Regions from separate parts of the Arthrobacter sp. P4_F10 genome, predicted to be linked through region 1. Evidence: riboswitches for the same ligand, from Rfam matches in the RefSeq annotation. Region 1 holds a riboswitch; each other region holds the start of a gene.
What was found. Region 1 has a riboswitch for thiamine pyrophosphate ahead of AC1DR1_RS14885 (ECF transporter S component). Riboswitches for the same ligand answer to the same signal wherever they lie in the genome.
Positions count from the first base shown of each region.

Region 2: linked by a shared signal. The riboswitch ahead of thiO (glycine oxidase ThiO) and the one ahead of AC1DR1_RS14885 (ECF transporter S component) in region 1 are both predicted to bind thiamine pyrophosphate.
Region 3: linked by a shared signal. The riboswitch ahead of AC1DR1_RS15275 (bifunctional hydroxymethylpyrimidine kinase/phosphomethylpyrimidine kinase) and the one ahead of AC1DR1_RS14885 (ECF transporter S component) in region 1 are both predicted to bind thiamine pyrophosphate.

Region 1 is NZ_JBFUJJ010000014.1:63,574-68,878, reverse strand. Features, by position in the region: gene AC1DR1_RS14895 (energy-coupling factor transporter transmembrane component T family protein) at 1-388, opposite strand, end outside; gene AC1DR1_RS14890 (ABC transporter ATP-binding protein) at 385-1,986, opposite strand; gene AC1DR1_RS14885 (ECF transporter S component) at 2,031-2,678, opposite strand; TPP riboswitch at 2,745-2,888, opposite strand; gene AC1DR1_RS14880 (heme-degrading domain-containing protein) at 3,077-3,622, shown strand; gene AC1DR1_RS14875 (DUF4235 domain-containing protein) at 3,664-3,927, shown strand; gene mnhG (monovalent cation/H(+) antiporter subunit G) at 4,016-4,417, opposite strand; gene AC1DR1_RS14865 (MrpF/PhaF family protein) at 4,407-4,685, opposite strand; gene AC1DR1_RS14860 (Na+/H+ antiporter subunit E) at 4,682-5,227, opposite strand; gene AC1DR1_RS14855 (Na+/H+ antiporter subunit D) at 5,224-5,305, opposite strand, start outside.
Region 2 is NZ_JBFUJJ010000002.1:432,587-437,891, reverse strand. Features, by position in the region: gene AC1DR1_RS04885 (RNB domain-containing ribonuclease) at 1-297, opposite strand, end outside; gene AC1DR1_RS04880 (ferritin-like fold-containing protein) at 336-1,010, shown strand; gene thiE (thiamine phosphate synthase) at 1,119-1,814, opposite strand; TPP riboswitch at 1,841-1,961, shown strand; gene thiO (glycine oxidase ThiO) at 1,956-3,296, shown strand; gene thiS (sulfur carrier protein ThiS) at 3,293-3,529, shown strand; gene AC1DR1_RS04860 (thiazole synthase) at 3,535-4,359, shown strand; gene AC1DR1_RS04855 (4a-hydroxytetrahydrobiopterin dehydratase) at 4,418-5,089, shown strand; gene AC1DR1_RS04850 (hypothetical protein) at 5,120-5,305, opposite strand, start outside.
Region 3 is NZ_JBFUJJ010000015.1:44,652-49,956, forward strand. Features, by position in the region: gene AC1DR1_RS15270 (Rne/Rng family ribonuclease) at 1-3,125, shown strand, start outside; TPP riboswitch at 3,204-3,300, shown strand; gene AC1DR1_RS15275 (bifunctional hydroxymethylpyrimidine kinase/phosphomethylpyrimidine kinase) at 3,283-4,992, shown strand.

The DNA of each region.
Region 1 (5,305 bases):
CCGTGCAGCTCATCAGCAGCACCGCAGGCAGTGCGATCGCGAGCCCGCGGAGCATGAAGCCGATCCCCAGCTGCAGGGAACCGGCGCTGATGGACCAGATCCCGGCGTCGAGCAGGACGGATCCGGCGTCGGGCGCCAGGATGGCGGTGCTCCAGCCGCCCAGCGCCGCCGCGAGGATCAGCGGCCAGCCGCGCTGCCACAGCAAGGCCAGGGTCAGGCCGGCCAGCGGCAGGAGCAGCAGTTCGAAGGCCAGCGCCACCGACGCCGAGACCCAGTCAATGGACAGCGCCAGGACCAGCGTGATCAGGGTGACCGCGGTGAACTTGGCGAGCGGGTTGGCGCGGGTCAGCAGCGCATGGTTGCCGCGCAGGCTCAGTGCGTCCCTCATGGCGAGGCCCCCTCCGGCAGCTCAAGATCCGGGCCGGGAGCATCCGCGGCGGCAGTTTCCCGCGGCCGGAGTCGGAGTTCGGTGCCGCCGAGGACGGCGCTGAATTCGGCGTCATGCGTCACGGAGACGACGGCGGTGCCGGCGTCGAGCAGCTCGGACAGGAACGAGGCGAGTTCGGCCCAGGTATTGGCGTCCTGGCCGAAGGTGGGCTCGTCCAGGACGAGCACCTGCGGGTGCGCGGCCAGCACGGTGGCTACCGAAAGGCGGCGCTTCTCGCCGCCGGAAAGCGTGTAGGGGTTGGCCTCCACGAGTTCGCTGAGCCGCAGCCGTTCCAGCAGCTCGTCCACGCGGTCTGCGCCGTAGCCGAGGTGGCGGGGGCCGAACATGAGCTCGTCCAGGACCTTGCCGGTGACGAACTGGTGCTCGGGTTCCTGGAACACGGTGCCTATCCTGGCGATCAGCTGCTGGGCCTTCCACCGGTACGGATCGGTTCCGGCATCACCGCTGAGCTTCGGCGCGGCCGAGACCGTTCCGGCAACGGGCCGCAGGAGCCCGGCCAGCGTCAGCGCCAGGGTGGACTTCCCCGCGCCGTTCGGTCCCGTGATGGTCAGGGCCTCGCCGGCGTGGACCTGGACGGAAACTCCGGACTGGACCGGACGCGGCGCGATCGTGCGGAAGCCGTCGCGCAGCCCGGCCCGCCGCGGCCGCTCGCGTGACACCGCGAGCCCGTCGGCCGCGAGCAGGAGCTGACCTGCGTCCCGTGCCGGCAGCCGCAACCGCGTCGCCGGGACGTAGCCCGGCACCCAGACGCCCGCACCGATGAGCATGTCCCGCGCCTCGGCCAGGACCCGGTCCGGCGGTCCGTCAATCAGCACGGCGGAGTCCGTGGCGGACCCGGGCTGCAGCACCACGATCCTGTCCACCAGGTCTTTCCAGACCCCCACCCGGTGCTCCACGACCACCAGGGTGGCGCCGGTCTTGTCCAGGCAGCGGCCCACAGCGTCGCGGACCTCCAGGACGCCGGCGGGGTCGAGGTTGGCGGTCGGCTCGTCGAGCAGCAGCAGCCCCGGCCGCATCGCAAGGATCCCGGCGAGCGCCAGCCGTTGCTTTTGTCCGCCGGAGAGTGCCGACGTCGGGTGGTCCAGCGGCAGCCGGCCCAGCCCGACGTCGTCGAGTGCCTCGCGCACGCGCGGCCAGATCTCCGCCGCCGGGACGGCGAGGTTCTCCGCACCGAAGGCGACGTCGTCGCCGAGGCGGGAAAGCACCACCTGGGTTTCCGGGTCCTGCTGCACAAGCCCGGCGCGGCCGCGCTGCGCCCGTGGCGGGGCACCGTCGATCAGCAGGCTTCCGGTCTCGTCTGAGTCTTCGGAGTCGCCGGCCGGCCCCGAGGCGCCGGCCGCGCCGTCGCCCAGCACGCCGGCCAGGGCGTGGAGCAGCGTCGATTTGCCGGCGCCGGAGGGGCCCAGCAGGAGCACGCGCTCCCCCGGCCGGATGTCCAGCTCAAGGCCGCTGACGGCGGGCCGGGGCCTTCCGGCGTGCCGCCAGCCCCAGCCGCGGGCCGTGACGGCGGCCGGCCGGACGCCTGTTGAAGATCTCATGGGTGCTCTGCAGAGTTCAGGATAAGAGGGTTCTGGAGAAGCGATCAGGAGAAAACAGGCTCCGTGGCGGCCTTGCGGGAGGCAAAGGAGCCCAGCACTCCGGTCTTGGCCAGGCCGCGGGTGGCGAGCCAGGACAGTCCGCCGGCAATCACTGCGCCGGAGATTGTGGTGAAGGCGATGTAGGCGAGCTTGTCCCCGGCTGCGTAGGCGATGTTCCAGCCCCACGGCAGGAAGGAATCGTTGAGGCCGCAGAACAGGCCCGCGCCGGCTCCGGCGAGCAGGGACACCGGCAGGTTGAACTTCTTATAGAGGAAGGCCGCGAAGACCAGTTCCGCGCCGAGGCCCTGCAGGATGCCGGAGATCAGCACCGTGGTGCCGTACTGCGAGCCCATGATGAGCTCGCCCGTGGCCGCGACGGTTTCGCAGAAGAGCGCTGCGCCCGGCTTGCGGATGATGAGCATGCCCAGCACCGCCGGGATCATCCAGCCGCCGGCGTAGAGTCCGCTGAGCGGCGGGTAGAGCGCGTTGACCGGGACCGAAATGAGGTTCGCGCCCTGGGACCAGGCCCAGAAGATGACGCCGCCGGCAACGGCGATCAACGCGGCCACCACAATGTCCACCACACGCCAGGTGTAGTTGCGCCGGGCCGATGATGGGCTGGCGGAACCATGCTGTGCTGAAATATCTGTCATGTCGTCCTCCTGAGGAACAGGAGGGGAGGGTGCTCCGGCCGGCTTCGGCTTCCGCCGCCCTCCGCGCACCCTGAGAACTCGACTCCCTTGCGCCGGTACTAACCGGATCAGGTTCGAGGGTCTGCGGCTGCCCGCACTCTCAGCGCCCACCTAAGGTTTCCCCGGATTTTTCCGGTGATGCCCGACGGCGGCGCTCCCCTGTCGTAAATTGTTTCGCCCTTGTGGGCTGGCTCAGTTTACACCCGGAGGGCCGGGTTTTCAGTGGTGTGCCGTCACAATCCGGGACGGGGCAAAGCAGGTCTCCGCGGCCGGGAACGCCCCGCTTGGTAGAGTCGACGTGTCGGACACCCGGACCCGCCAGCGGGCGGCCTCGTCACCCACCGGAAAGCTGGATTATTTTGACGCAGACACCAGCCACACAAGATCCCTCCGGGGAATACGACCCTGACTCGAGGGAGCCGCAGCCGCAGGGATCCCTGGCGGTGCTCATCGGCCGGGTACTGGCCGAGATGGACGCGCTCCAGTTCGCGTCGTTCAGCAAGGACGACGCCCTGGACCTCGGGCTCCTCCTTGTCGAGCTGGGCAGGCAACGCTCGCTGCCCATCGCGGTCGACATCACCAAGGGCGAGCAGGTGCTCTTCCACGCAGCGCTGGACGGTGCCACGCCGGACAATGAGCGCTGGATCAACGCCAAGAAGCGGACCGCCATGCGGTACGAGGTCCCGTCCCTGCTGGTGGGCCTCCGGGCCCGCGCTGCCGGCGGAATGATCGAGGACAACGCCTGGTGGGACCAGACGGAGTTCGCCGCCCACGGCGGGGCGTTCCCCATTTACGTGCGCGGCACGGGCGCCGTCGCCGTCGTCACCGTCTCCGGCCTGCCCCAGAAGGCGGACCACGAACTCGTGGTCGAGGCCCTGCGGATGGTCCTCACACCGGAACGCTAGGCTAGGGAGAGACCCAGTTCCCGTCCCAAGGAGACCGAAGAATGAACATCATCATCAAGCTGCTCGGCACCGGCATCAGCCTCCTGGCCGGCTTTGCCGGCACCAAGCTGGTGGACACCATCTGGGAAAAGTCCACGGGCAACAAGCCGCCCAAGGGCCACGACGACGACGTCCCCACCACGCTGCGCTCGGCCCTGACGTTCGCCCTGATCTCCGCATCGGTCAGCGCCATCATCCAGGTGCTCGCCAACCGCGGCACCCAGCGCGCGATCACCCGCTTCGCCAAGACCCAGGACATCGTCTGACCGGACTCGACTAGCGGCGGCGCCGGTCGAAGCGTCGGTCGAAGCGTCGGTCGATGTGCCGGGCTGCCGCGCCGGTCACCGAACGGGCTCAGCGGCCGGCTTCGTCGTCGTCGTCCACTCCGTGTTTGGCCGCCTGCTGGCCCGCTGCCTGTTGAACTACGGCCTCGAGCTCGTCGGAGCTCAGCAGCTCCGGATGCAGGTGCTTGGTCCGGTAGCCGGCCCGGCCCACCATGTGGGCCGACACGGGGACGGTGAGCAGCTGGAAGAGCCAGGCCACCACCAGGACGGGCCACACCCACCAGCTGCGCATCTGCAGGCCAAGCGCCGCCAACAGCAGGAACAGGCCGAGGACCTGCGGCTTGGTGGCGGCGTGCATCCTGCTCATGAGGTCCGGGAACCGCAACAGCCCGATCGCGGCGCCGAGTGACATGAGCGCGCCGGTCACCATGAACACGGCGGAGACGGCATCGATCACTGTTTCAGGATTCACGGACGCTCTCCCTTCTCTCAGCCACGAACCGGGCCACAGTGACCGAGCCGACGAACCCGATGAGGGAAATCGCAACGAGCAGCATCAGGTTGTTGAGGTGCCGGTTGACGGCCATGTCGATGCACAGGGCCGCCCCGAAAATGGCCAGCAGCACGTCGGCGGCGAGAACCCGGTCCAGCAGCGAGGGGCCCCGCCCGATCCGGACGATCGCCCCCGCGGCGGCCAGGGAAAGTACGACGGCGGTCACCGTCAGGACGGTCTGCATCATGCGGCGATCTCCTGTGTGAGGGCGGACAGTTCGTCTTTGGTCCCCATGATCCTGATCAGCCCGGCCTCGGTGTCCCGGACCTCCTTGCGCAGCTTGGCCGCGTCCTCGGCATTGCGGACGTTGATGCCGTGGATGTAGAGCGTGGACGTTGACCTGTCCACCTCCACCACGAGGGATCCCGGAATCAGCGAGATCACATGCCCGGTGGCAGTGACCAGGAGGTCGGAATGGCTCCGAAGCGGCACGGCGACAATGGCGCTGACCACGTTGGGGCCGCGGACCACGGCGAGGTACAGGACCTGGAAGCTTGCCGCGACGACCTTTCCGAGGAAGATGAGGGCGAAGGGCACGGCGCGGAGCACGTTGAAGCGGCCGCCGAGCTCCACGGGGGGCAGATAGAAGATGCGCGCCACAAGCACGGCGATGAGGGCCCCGAAGAGGAGATTGCCCGGGCTGAAGTTCTGCCACAGCGCGCCCCAGACAAAAACGAGCCACACCAGCAGCGGCAGTTCCTGGCGCAGCGAGATCCTTTTCCGGTTCATTTGCCGCCACCCTGCAACTCGCCCTGCCCGGGCTGGGCCGCCGGAGGCACCGGCGGCACCGGCGCGTCCTCGCCAAGC
Region 2 (5,305 bases), on a different contig from region 1:
GGCGACAAAGGACGGGACGTCGGCGATGGCGTAGAACACCTTGTAGCCGCCGTCGCTCCGTTCGATGAACAGGGCCTGGTCGAGGTCAGTGGACGATGCCGGATCAATGGTCACGAACTCGACATGTGTGAGGTCCAGGTCCGGCAGCTTGTGCTCGGCCACAGCCGCCTCCGCGTCGCGCAACACGTTCTCGGGGAACGGACCGGGAAGTTCCAGCGTGGTGCGCAGCGCCTTGAGAGCCCCGGCAAGCTGGTTCTGCTGCTCGTGGACACTGGGGGTCAGGCGATGATGGGACACGAAAATCAGGGTAGCCCGATTTCCGCTATTAGTCTTGGATGATGAGCGCAACTGCGGACGATCCTGCCCTCTACAACAGCTTCCTGGCGGATCTGCTGGGAGTCATGGCGTACGGCGAGCTTTCTGCCTTCGAACGGCTGTCCTCGAGCGCCCGGTATTCGCCCACGCTGCATGACCGTGCAGTGCTGGGCAGGATGGCCGTGGACGAGTTCCAGCACTACGAACTCGTCCGCGCCCGGCTCGAGCACATGGGCCTGGACACGGAGGCTGCCATGCTGCCGTTCCAGCCCTCAGTGGACCACTTCCACGAGCGCACGCGCCCGGCGGACTGGTACGAGGCGCTCATGAAGGCCTACGTGATCGACACGGTCTCCGCTGACTTTTACAGCGCCGTCGGCCGGTACGTCGACGCCGGGACCCGGGAGCTGATCGGGCAGGTCCGCTCCACGGGCGAGTCTACGGCCGTGCTGCAGGAGCGTCTCAAGGCGGCCCTCGCCGATGACCCCCGGCTCGCGTCGCGCCTGGCGCTGTGGGCCAGGCGCCTGCTGGGTGAGGTCCTGACCCACGCCCAGCGGGTCAGCCTTGAGCACGAGTTCCTCGCCGGGCTCTCGGGGCTGGACGACGCCGACGCCAGGGAGCTGGTCAGCGGCCTGACGGCCGAACTCGCAGCGAACCATGCGCGCAGGATGGCAGGGCTGGGGCTGGCCGGGTAGGTCCAGTACCGAGCGCGAGCCGCGTTGCCGGCGAGGGTGCAGGCCTGGTTGCCGGCCAGGGTGGCCGCGGCCCGGAACGCCGGCGGGCTTGCGGGCCGGGGAACCTGCCTAGGATTCCGCAGCGTCCAGCGCCGCCAGCAGTGCACCCGCGGCGTGGGCCGGATCAGCGGCGTCGGTGATCGCCCGGACCACCACGATCCGCCGGGCGCCGGCCTGGACTACCTGCTCGACGTTGCTGAGGTCGACCCCGCCGATCGCGAACCACGGCACGACCCCGTCGACTTTGCCGGTGCCGTCCGCTTCCGCCCGGCCGATTGCCTGGGCGGCGTAGCGCACCAGGTCGAGGCCGACGGCGGCGCGTCCCGGCTTGGTGGGCGTCGCCCACACGGGTCCCACACAGAAATAGTCGAGTCCTTTACGGCCTGGTGAGGCGGCAATGGCGGCGTCCACCTGTTTCGGGCTGTGGGTGGACAGGCCGATCACGGCATCCTTGCCCAGGAAGCCGCGGGCGGCGTCGAACGAAATGTCCTTTTGGCCGATATGGAACACCGGCGCCCCGGACAAGGAGGCGATGTCAGCCCGGTCATTGACGGCCCACAGCCGTCCGTGGCGCTGTGCTGCCGCGTGAAGGACCTCCAGGAGTTCGAGTTCCTCCGCCGCCTCGAGCGATTTGTCGCGCAGCTGGATGATGTCAACGCCGCCTGCGAAGGCGGCGTCAACGAAGTCCTCGAAGTCGCCGCGGTCCCTGCGGGCGTCGGTGCAGAGGTAGAGGCGGGCGGTGGTGTGGAGGGGGTCCTGGCTCATGGCACCAGCCTAGTTCCTCTAAACTGGGCGCATACCGCGGGAGCCCGCAGCAGCCATGTCGCCGCTGCACGGCTGAGAGGGCGTCAGAGCCGACCGCTTGACCTGATCCGGCTAGTACCGGCGTAGGGAAGGAATTTTTTTATGGGCTCACGAGCCGGCCGCGCAGCCGAAGCCGCAAATGACGCCGCTTCCAGAGTTTGTGACGCCGGGCCCGGTACCGCAGGGGACATCAGCGCCGAAGGCATCACCACAGACATCACCGCAGACGTTGCCGTGATCGGCGGCGGCGTGATCGGCCACGGCATCGCGTTCGAGGCCAGCCGCGCGGGCCGGTCCGTGGTGCTGATCGATGATGCTCCCGGCAGCGGAGCCAGCTGGGCCGCGGCCGGCATGCTGGCCCCCGTGAGCGAGCTGCACTACCAGGAGGAGCAGCTCCTGGAGCTGATGCTTGAGTCCTCCGGGCTGTGGCCCGGATTCGCTGCCGAAGTCGACGCCGGTGCGGGGATGGACGCCGGTGCCGGGGGCACGGAATGCCGGGCCGGTACCGGCTACCTGACGACGCCGACCCTGGCCGTCGGGGCCGACGCGGCGGACCGGCGCGCGCTCGCGGACCTGAGGGAAGTCCAGCAGGCCTGCGGCCTCACCGTCGAACCGGTGACAGTGCGCGAGGCGCGGAGCCGGGAGCCGCTGCTGAGTCCCGGCATCTCGTGCGCCTTCGACATCCCGGCCGATCACCAGGTGGACCCCCGCCTCCTGATCGCCCGGCTCGCCGGCGTGCTCGGCACGGAGGGCGGGAGTTTGATCCGGCGGCGCGCGGCGGGCCTGCTGTGGCAGGACGGACAGGTTGCGGGCGTACGGCTGGCGGGTGGCGGTTTCGTGCGGGCCGCAGAAACCGTCGTCGCCAACGGGCTCGGCGCCGCCGGGCTCGAGGAGCTGCCCGCCGGACTGGCGCTGCCGCTGCGGCCCGTCTACGGCGACATCCTGCGCCTTCGCGTGCCCCCGCATCTTCAGCCGCTGCTCACCGCAACCGTGCGGGGCATGGTGCGCGGGGTTCCGGTGTACATCGTTCCCCGCCAGGACGGCACCGTGGTGATCGGAGCCACCCAGCGCGAGGACGGACCGTCGAATCCGCATGCCGTATCTGCCGGCGGCATCTACCAGCTGCTGCGGGACGCCCAGCAGCTGGTGCCCGCGGTCGCCGAGCTGGAGCTGCTGGAAGCCACGGCCCGGGCCCGGCCCGGCACCCCGGACAACGCCCCGTTGCTGGGGCGGGTCGCGCGCCCGGGCGGCGGGGACGTCCCGGGACTGATCATCGCCACAGGTTTCTTCCGGCACGGCGTCCTGCTGACCCCCGCCGCTGCCGCCGTATGCCGGCAACTCATGGACGGGACGCCGGACCCGCGCTGGGCCGGGTTCCGCCCCGACCGTTTTTCCCGCATCCCGGATACGTCCGGAGACAGCCCCAACAAGGAAGCAGCATGAACATCAGACTGAACGGAACGGAGCGGAGCGTCGCCGACGGCGCCTCCGTCAGCACACTCGTCAGCCAGCTCACGGGCCGCAGCATCGGCCCCGACGGCCGGGCTGCAGACGGGGGCAAACTCGGTGTCGCCGTGGCCCGCAACGCCGAAGTGGTGCCGCGCAGCCAGTGGCACGCCACGGCGCTCGCCGACGGCGACGACGTCGAACTTGTCACGGCAGTCCAGGGAGGATGACCAGCATGAACGAGACGACGTTGGCAGGAACACCGGCCGTACCGGTGACCGGGGCGGTGGCCGACCCGTTCGTGGTCGACGGCGTGGAGCTCAGCTCCCGCCTCATCATGGGTACCGGCGGTGCGCCGAGCCTGGACGGGCTGGGGGCCGCGCTCGTGGCCTCCGGGACCGAACTGACCACGGTGGCGATGCGCCGCTATTCGCCGGCCGAGACGGGCTCGCTGTTCCAGCTGCTCGAGGACCAGCAGATCCGGGTGCTGCCCAACACGGCCGGCTGTTTCACCGCCAAGGATGCTGTCCTCACCGCCGAGCTGGCCCGGGAGGCCCTGGAAACGGACTGGGTCAAGCTCGAAGTCATTGCCGACGAGCACACCCTGCTGCCGGACGCAGTCGAACTCGTGGACGCCACCGAACAGCTCGTGGCCCGCGGCTTCAAGGTCTTCGCCTACACCAACGACGACCCCGTGCTTGCCCTCCGGCTCGAAAACCTCGGCGCGACGGCCGTGATGCCGCTGGGCGCCCCGATCGGCACCGGTCTGGGCATCCTGAACCCGCACAACATCGAGCTGATCGTCTCGCGCGCGTCCGTGCCCGTGGTGCTGGATGCCGGGATCGGCACGGCCTCGGACGCGGCCCTGGCGATGGAAATCGGCTGCGACGCCGTGCTGCTGGCCACGGCCGTGACCCGGGCGCAGAATCCCGTGCTCATGGGGGAGGCCTTCAAACACGCCGTCATCGCCGGTAGGCTGGCAAAAAAGGCTGGCAGGATCCCGCGCCGCGAGCACGCGCTGGCGTCCTCGGCGATGGAAGGCCGGGCCGAATTCCTCTGAGTCCGGCCGCTCCCGGTAGGCCGCCAGTCTTGTCGGTCAACCAGTCAAGGAGACTGTCATGGCAGCCACGGACGACATCCTCACCCGCCCCCAGCTCGACGAAGCGCTGGCGGGCTTGCCGGACTGGCGGTACCGCCTCGGCGGGCTGGTGACCGTGTACAAGGCGCCGACGGCGGCCGCGGCACTGGAGCTGATCACCGCCGTCGGGCGCCTCGCCGAAGAGCAGAACCACCACCCGGACCTGGACTGGCGCTACAACCGGGTCTTTCTTCGCTACAGTTCCCATGACGCCGGCACCGAGGTGACGCCGAGGGACGTCAAAGCGGCGACGGCGGCCAGCGTGGCGGCCGCCGCAGTCGCTGCCACCGCGCAACCGGGGCTGTACCGGACGGTGGAAGTGGCCATCGATTCGGACAATCCCGCCGGGATTTCGGAGCTCTGGCGGGTCGCCCTCGGTTACCGCAAGGGCAGGTTCGGGGATCTCACCGACCCCTACGGCCGCGGCCCCTCGCTCTGGTTCCAGGAAACCTCCACCCCGAACGCCAACCGCATCCACCTGGACATCCACCGGAGCAAGGCCGAGTCCGGCTCCGTACTGGAGAAGACCGCGGCTACCGGGGCCTCAATGAACCGTGACCACGCACCCAACTGGGTGGTGGTCACGGATGCGCAGGGAAACCGTCTGTGCCTGTGCACCGAAGACGGCCACGGGCCGGACCTGCCGGCGTAGGGCAGCCCCCCTTGACGGGGTAATGCCCGGTCAGAGCTTCAGGATGGTTGTGAGCCGCTCGGTGTCCTGCCGGGTCCGGGTCTTGCCGAGGTACACCACGGCCGCGATCGAGGCCGCAGTGCCCAGGACCATCGGCAGGATCCACGGGATCCAGGTCAGGCCCGGCTGGTACCCGAGCCCGGCGGCAATGAAGATGATCCAGCTCAGCATGCCGAC
Region 3 (5,305 bases), on a different contig from region 1:
CCCGCCGGAAGGCGCCCGTCGCAAAGGTCAACGCCGCGGCCGCCGCGGAGGCCGTGGCTGAAGCCGCGGTGCTGGCCGAAGCGGCCGGCTCGGATGAGCCCGTCGCCGCGCGCCGCAAAGCAGCCGACGCCGAAACCGCCGTACCCGAAACTGCTGCCCCCGAAACTGCTGTAAAGGCGCCCGCACGGCGCACCCGTGCCCGCAAGCCTGTTGCCGACCCGGAACCGTTGCCTGCCTTCGCTGAAGAGCCCGAAGCCAACGCGCCTGCCGCGGCAGAGGCTCCCGAGGCGGCCGCTGCTTCCGACGACGCCGCCGTCACGGAGACGGCCACAGAGAAGGTCGCAGAGACGGCCCCAGAGAAGCCGGTCCGGCGCCGCGCCAGCCGTGCCAAGGCCGCACCGAAAGCCGAAGACGTACCCGCAGCAGCGGTCCCGGCCGAAGAAGCCGAGCCGGCAGAAGCCGCCACGGCGGCCGAACCTGCGCAAGCCCCCGCCGCGGCCCAGCCCGAAGAGCCGGAAGCCCTGCCCGAGGAAAGCCCGGCCACGTCGCTGTTCATGGAACCGGGTGCCCTCACTTCCGTGATCTTCCAGGCCCCCGACCTCAGCACCGTGGTGCGCCCGGTCCCCGTTGCCGCAGCAGCAGCGGAGCCCGAGGAGGAAGAAGGCGACGAGGACGAGGACGCCGGCAGCCGCCGTCGACGCCGCAGCCGTGGCCGGCGCGGGCGCACCCGTACGTCCGCCGAGTCCGACACCGAGTCCGAAGGCGCCGAGGACGAGGGCGACGAAGGTTCCGAGGCAACCCTTGAGGATGGCGTGACGTCGCGCCGCCGCCGCCGCCGTCGCCGCGGCGACCAGGACCTGGAACTGACCGGTGGGGAAGGCGACGATCCGCCCAACACGGTGACCCGCGTCCGTGCGCCGCGGGCCATGGCCGAGGCGCCGGTCAACAACCGCGTCACGTCCGTCAAGGGCTCCACCCGCCTGGAAGCCAAGAAGCAGCGACGCCGCGAATCCCGCGACACCGGCCGCCGCCGCACCGTCATCACCGAGGCCGAGTTCCTGGCCCGCCGCGAGTCCGTGGACCGCCAGATGATCGTCCGCCAGCGCGACGACAGAATCCAGATCGGGGTCCTCGAAGACGGCGTCCTGGCCGAACACTTTGTGTCCAAGACCCAGCAGGATTCCCTGATCGGCAACGTCTACCTGGGCAAGGTCCAGAACGTGCTGCCGTCCATGGAAGCCGCATTCGTGGACATCGGCCGCGGCCGCAACGCCGTGCTCTACGCCGGCGAAGTGAACTGGGAGTCCGTCAACCTCGAAGGCAAACAGCGCAGGATCGAGAACGCGCTGAAGTCCGGCGACTCCGTGCTGGTCCAGGTCACCAAGGACCCGGTCGGCCACAAGGGGGCCCGCCTCACCAGCCAGATCTCGCTGCCCGGCCGCTACCTTGTGTACGTGCCCGGCGGCTCCATGACCGGCATCTCCCGCAAGCTGCCCGACGTCGAGCGCAACCGCCTCAAGCGGATCCTCAAGGACCGCCTGCCTGAGGACGCGGGCGTCATTGTCCGCACCGCGGCCGAGGGTGCCTCCGAGGAAGAGCTGACGCACGACATCAACCGGCTCCGCGCGCAGTGGGAGGGCATCGAGAGCCAGTCGACGTCGACCAAAATCCTCGCCCCCGAGCTGCTCTACGGCGAACCTGACCTGACCATCAAGGTGGTCCGCGACGTCTTCAACGAGGACTTCTCCAAGCTGATCGTCTCCGGCGAGGAAGCCTGGGACACCATCGAGGCCTATGTCACCTACGTGGCACCGGACCTCGTGGGCCGGCTCGAGAAGTGGACCAAGGACACGGACATCTTCGCTGCCTGGCGCATCGACGAGCAGATCCACAAGGCCCTGGACCGGAAGGTCTTCCTGCCCTCCGGCGGTTCCCTCGTGATCGACCGCACCGAAGCCATGACCGTGGTGGACGTCAACACCGGCAAGTTCACCGGCTCCGGCGGCAACCTCGAGGAAACCGTCACCAAGAACAACCTGGAAGCGGCCGAGGAAGTCGTCCGGCAGCTGCGCCTGCGCGACATTGGCGGCATCATCGTGATCGACTTCATCGACATGGTGCTCGAATCCAACCGCGACCTCGTGCTGCGCCGCATGGTGGAGTGCCTGGGCCGGGACCGGACCAAGCACCAGGTGGCGGAGGTAACCTCGCTGGGCCTCGTGCAGATGACCCGCAAGCGGATGGGCACCGGGCTGCTGGAAGTCTTCGGCGAACAGTGCGAAACCTGCGCGGGCCGCGGCATCGTCACCCACGACGAGCCGGTGGAACACCGCCGCGCAAACACGGTTGCCGCGGAGCACTATGTGCCGCGCGCCGAGGCCCAGCCTGCTGCCCGCACGGAGCGCAAGAGCCGTCGCCGCGGCAGGGGAGGCCAAGGGCAGGAGACGGCACCGGCCGCACCCGCAGCCGTCCACGCCGAGCCCACCGAGGCCGAACGCCACGCGAAGGCTGAAGCCACCCGGGCCGCGCTGGCCAACATCGCCGCCGCGGCGCACGCCGCGCACCTGCACGACGGGGAGGCAGCCGCTGCCAGCGACGCCGGGGCCCGCAAGGCCGCCGTCGACGCCGTCACGCAGCTCGCGGCCGCCGAAGAGGCAGCCGGACGTCCCGCGACCGTGCTGACGTTTGGCGGTGAGCAGGTGGCCCTGCCGTTCGTCGAGCACGCCGAGGACACGCCGGAACCGGCCCTGACCCTGGACCTGCTGACCGAGGCCTTCGCCAACCTGGGCGACGCCGAGGCCGGCAAGCCGGCCGGGATGGACGCCGTCCAGGCCCCGCTCTCCGCGGCCACCGAGGCACCCGCAGCCGTGCGCACTGCGGAGGCACCGGCTTCGCGGACAGCGGACACCACGGCTCGTGGCCGCCGCGGGCGCCGCAACCGGAGCGCCAGCCGCGCCCAGGGCGCTGCGAACGAGACCTCCGTGGAGCATCGCGAGGCGACTAGGCCGGCCGCGGCCGGATCGGTTCACGAGGCCAAGGCACCCGCCGCGGCCAGGCCGGCGTCCATCCCGGCCGGCAACGAGCCGATCATTCTCGGCGTGGGCGTACCGGCGTCGGAGCTGTAGTCCGCCGCGACTGATCGCTTCCCCGACCGGTCCCGCTCCTGCGTTAACGGGGCAGCCCGGTGGCAACGGCTAGGCTGGAACACTGACACGGGGTGCCGCGCATCAGCCGGCTGAGATCCAGACCCGTTGAACCTGTCCGGTTAGCACCGGCGAAGGGATGTCTGACTTGTCCGCGAGATCGAATCAGTCCGAGTTTCTGCCCAGCGATTGTCAGCCGGCAGGGCCGTCCCCGTCCGTGCCGACCCCGTCCGCACCCCCGCGCATTCCCCGCGTGCTGGCCATCGCCGGCTCCGACCCCTCCGGCGGGGCCGGGATCCAGGCCGACCTGAAGAGCATCGCAGCGAACGGCGGCTACGGCATGGCCGCCATCACGGCCCTGACGGCCCAAAACACCCAGGGCGTGCGCGCCGTCCACGTGCCCCCGGCCGCGTTCCTCACGGCCCAGCTGGACGCCATCAGCGACGACATCGGCATCGACGCCGTCAAGATCGGCATGCTCGGCGACGCCGCGGTGATCGACGCCGTCCGCAGCTGGCTGGAAAAGGTGCGCCCCGACGTCGTCGTCCTGGACCCGGTGATGGTCGCCACCAGCGGCGACCGGCTCCTGCAGGAATCGGCCGAGGCCGCCCTGCAGGCCCTCCTGCCGCTGGCGGACCTCATCACGCCGAACCTCGCCGAACTCGCCATCCTGCTCAAAGAGCCCGCCGCGGCCGACTGGGCTGAGGCCTTGGCGCAGGGCAAACGACTGGCGGCCCTGACCGGCACCACCGTGCTGGTCAAAGGCGGGCACCTCAAGGACGGACACTCCCAGGGCGGCCAGCCCGGGGACGGACCCGTCGACGGCGGCGATGCCGCGGAGGGCGGGAACGGCGCGGGCGCCGGCTGCCCGGATGCATTGGTGAACACCGGGGGCCTGCTCGGCCGGGAAACGGTGGTGGTGCCGGGGGAGCGGATCGCCACGCGCAACAGCCACGGCACCGGCTGCTCCTTGTCCTCGGCCATGGCCACCGTGCAGGCCCGGGTGGGGGACTGGGAAGCGGCGTTGCGGGAGGTCAAGCCGTGGCTGCTGGGCGCGCTCCGCGAAGCCGCGGCCCTGGACGTCGGCTCCGGCAACGGTCCGGTCCATCACTTCCACCACATGCAGCAAACTGGCGATGTGCACGCCCTCAAAGACGACCAACGCGGCCAGGGCAGCCTCGACGGCCACGGTCCGGCGGAGGGCGAGTTCGCCGCTGCCTTGCGCGCAGGGGCCGCGGGCGATCTTGACGCCATCTACGCCCTGGACTTCATCCGCGGGCTGGCCGACGGGACCTTGCCCGAGCACGAGTTCGCGTACTACCTCGCCCAGGACGCCATCTACCTCAACGGCTACTCCCGGGTCCTGGCCCGTGCCGCCGCGATCGCCCCCACCGAGGCGGAGCAGCTGTTCTGGGCCCGTTCCGCACAGACCTGCCTGGAGGTCGAATCAGAGCTGCACCGTTCCTGGCTCAGCACCCGCCCCACTGCCCCCAACCTGGGCCCGGTGACGAAGTCGTACGTGGACCACTTGCTGGCCGCCTCGGTGGCCGGCAGCTACGCGATCCTCGTCGCGGCGGCGCTCCCATGCTTCTGGCTCTACGCCGAGGTCGGGGCCACCCTGCACCGGGAATTCCTTGCCGGCGGCGCCCCCGTGGCACACCCCTACGCCGACTGGCTGCGGACGTACGCCGATGAGGACTTCGCCGCCGCGACCCGGCAGGCCATCGCGTACACGGACACGGCGGCCCGACGGGCATCCGGGAGCGAGCGGGAGGCCATGGCCCTGGCTTTCCGGCAGTCATCGGGCTACGAAGTGGCCTTCTTCGACGCGCCGCGGCTGTACGCCTGACACGACCTGGCCCGCACAGCCGGTACGATGGTGGGGCACGGTTCCGGAAGTCGTTGCGGCAGCACAGCATCAAGACGGTCGAGATCACGGTCAAGAACATTGACACGGTCTTTGCTTCAAGACGTTGTGGCGCCTATCACGGACTACCAGCCGGAACCAGCCTCATTTGCGGCCGAAGGCAAAATTAGCGTATTCTAGATCTTCGGTGCTTACGCCAACACTTGGGTTATGACCCTGAGAACAGCCTGCTTGGAATTCCAAGTGGATTTGTTCCGGGGATAGCTCATGGGTTCCCCCGGGGAATCCACCGGCG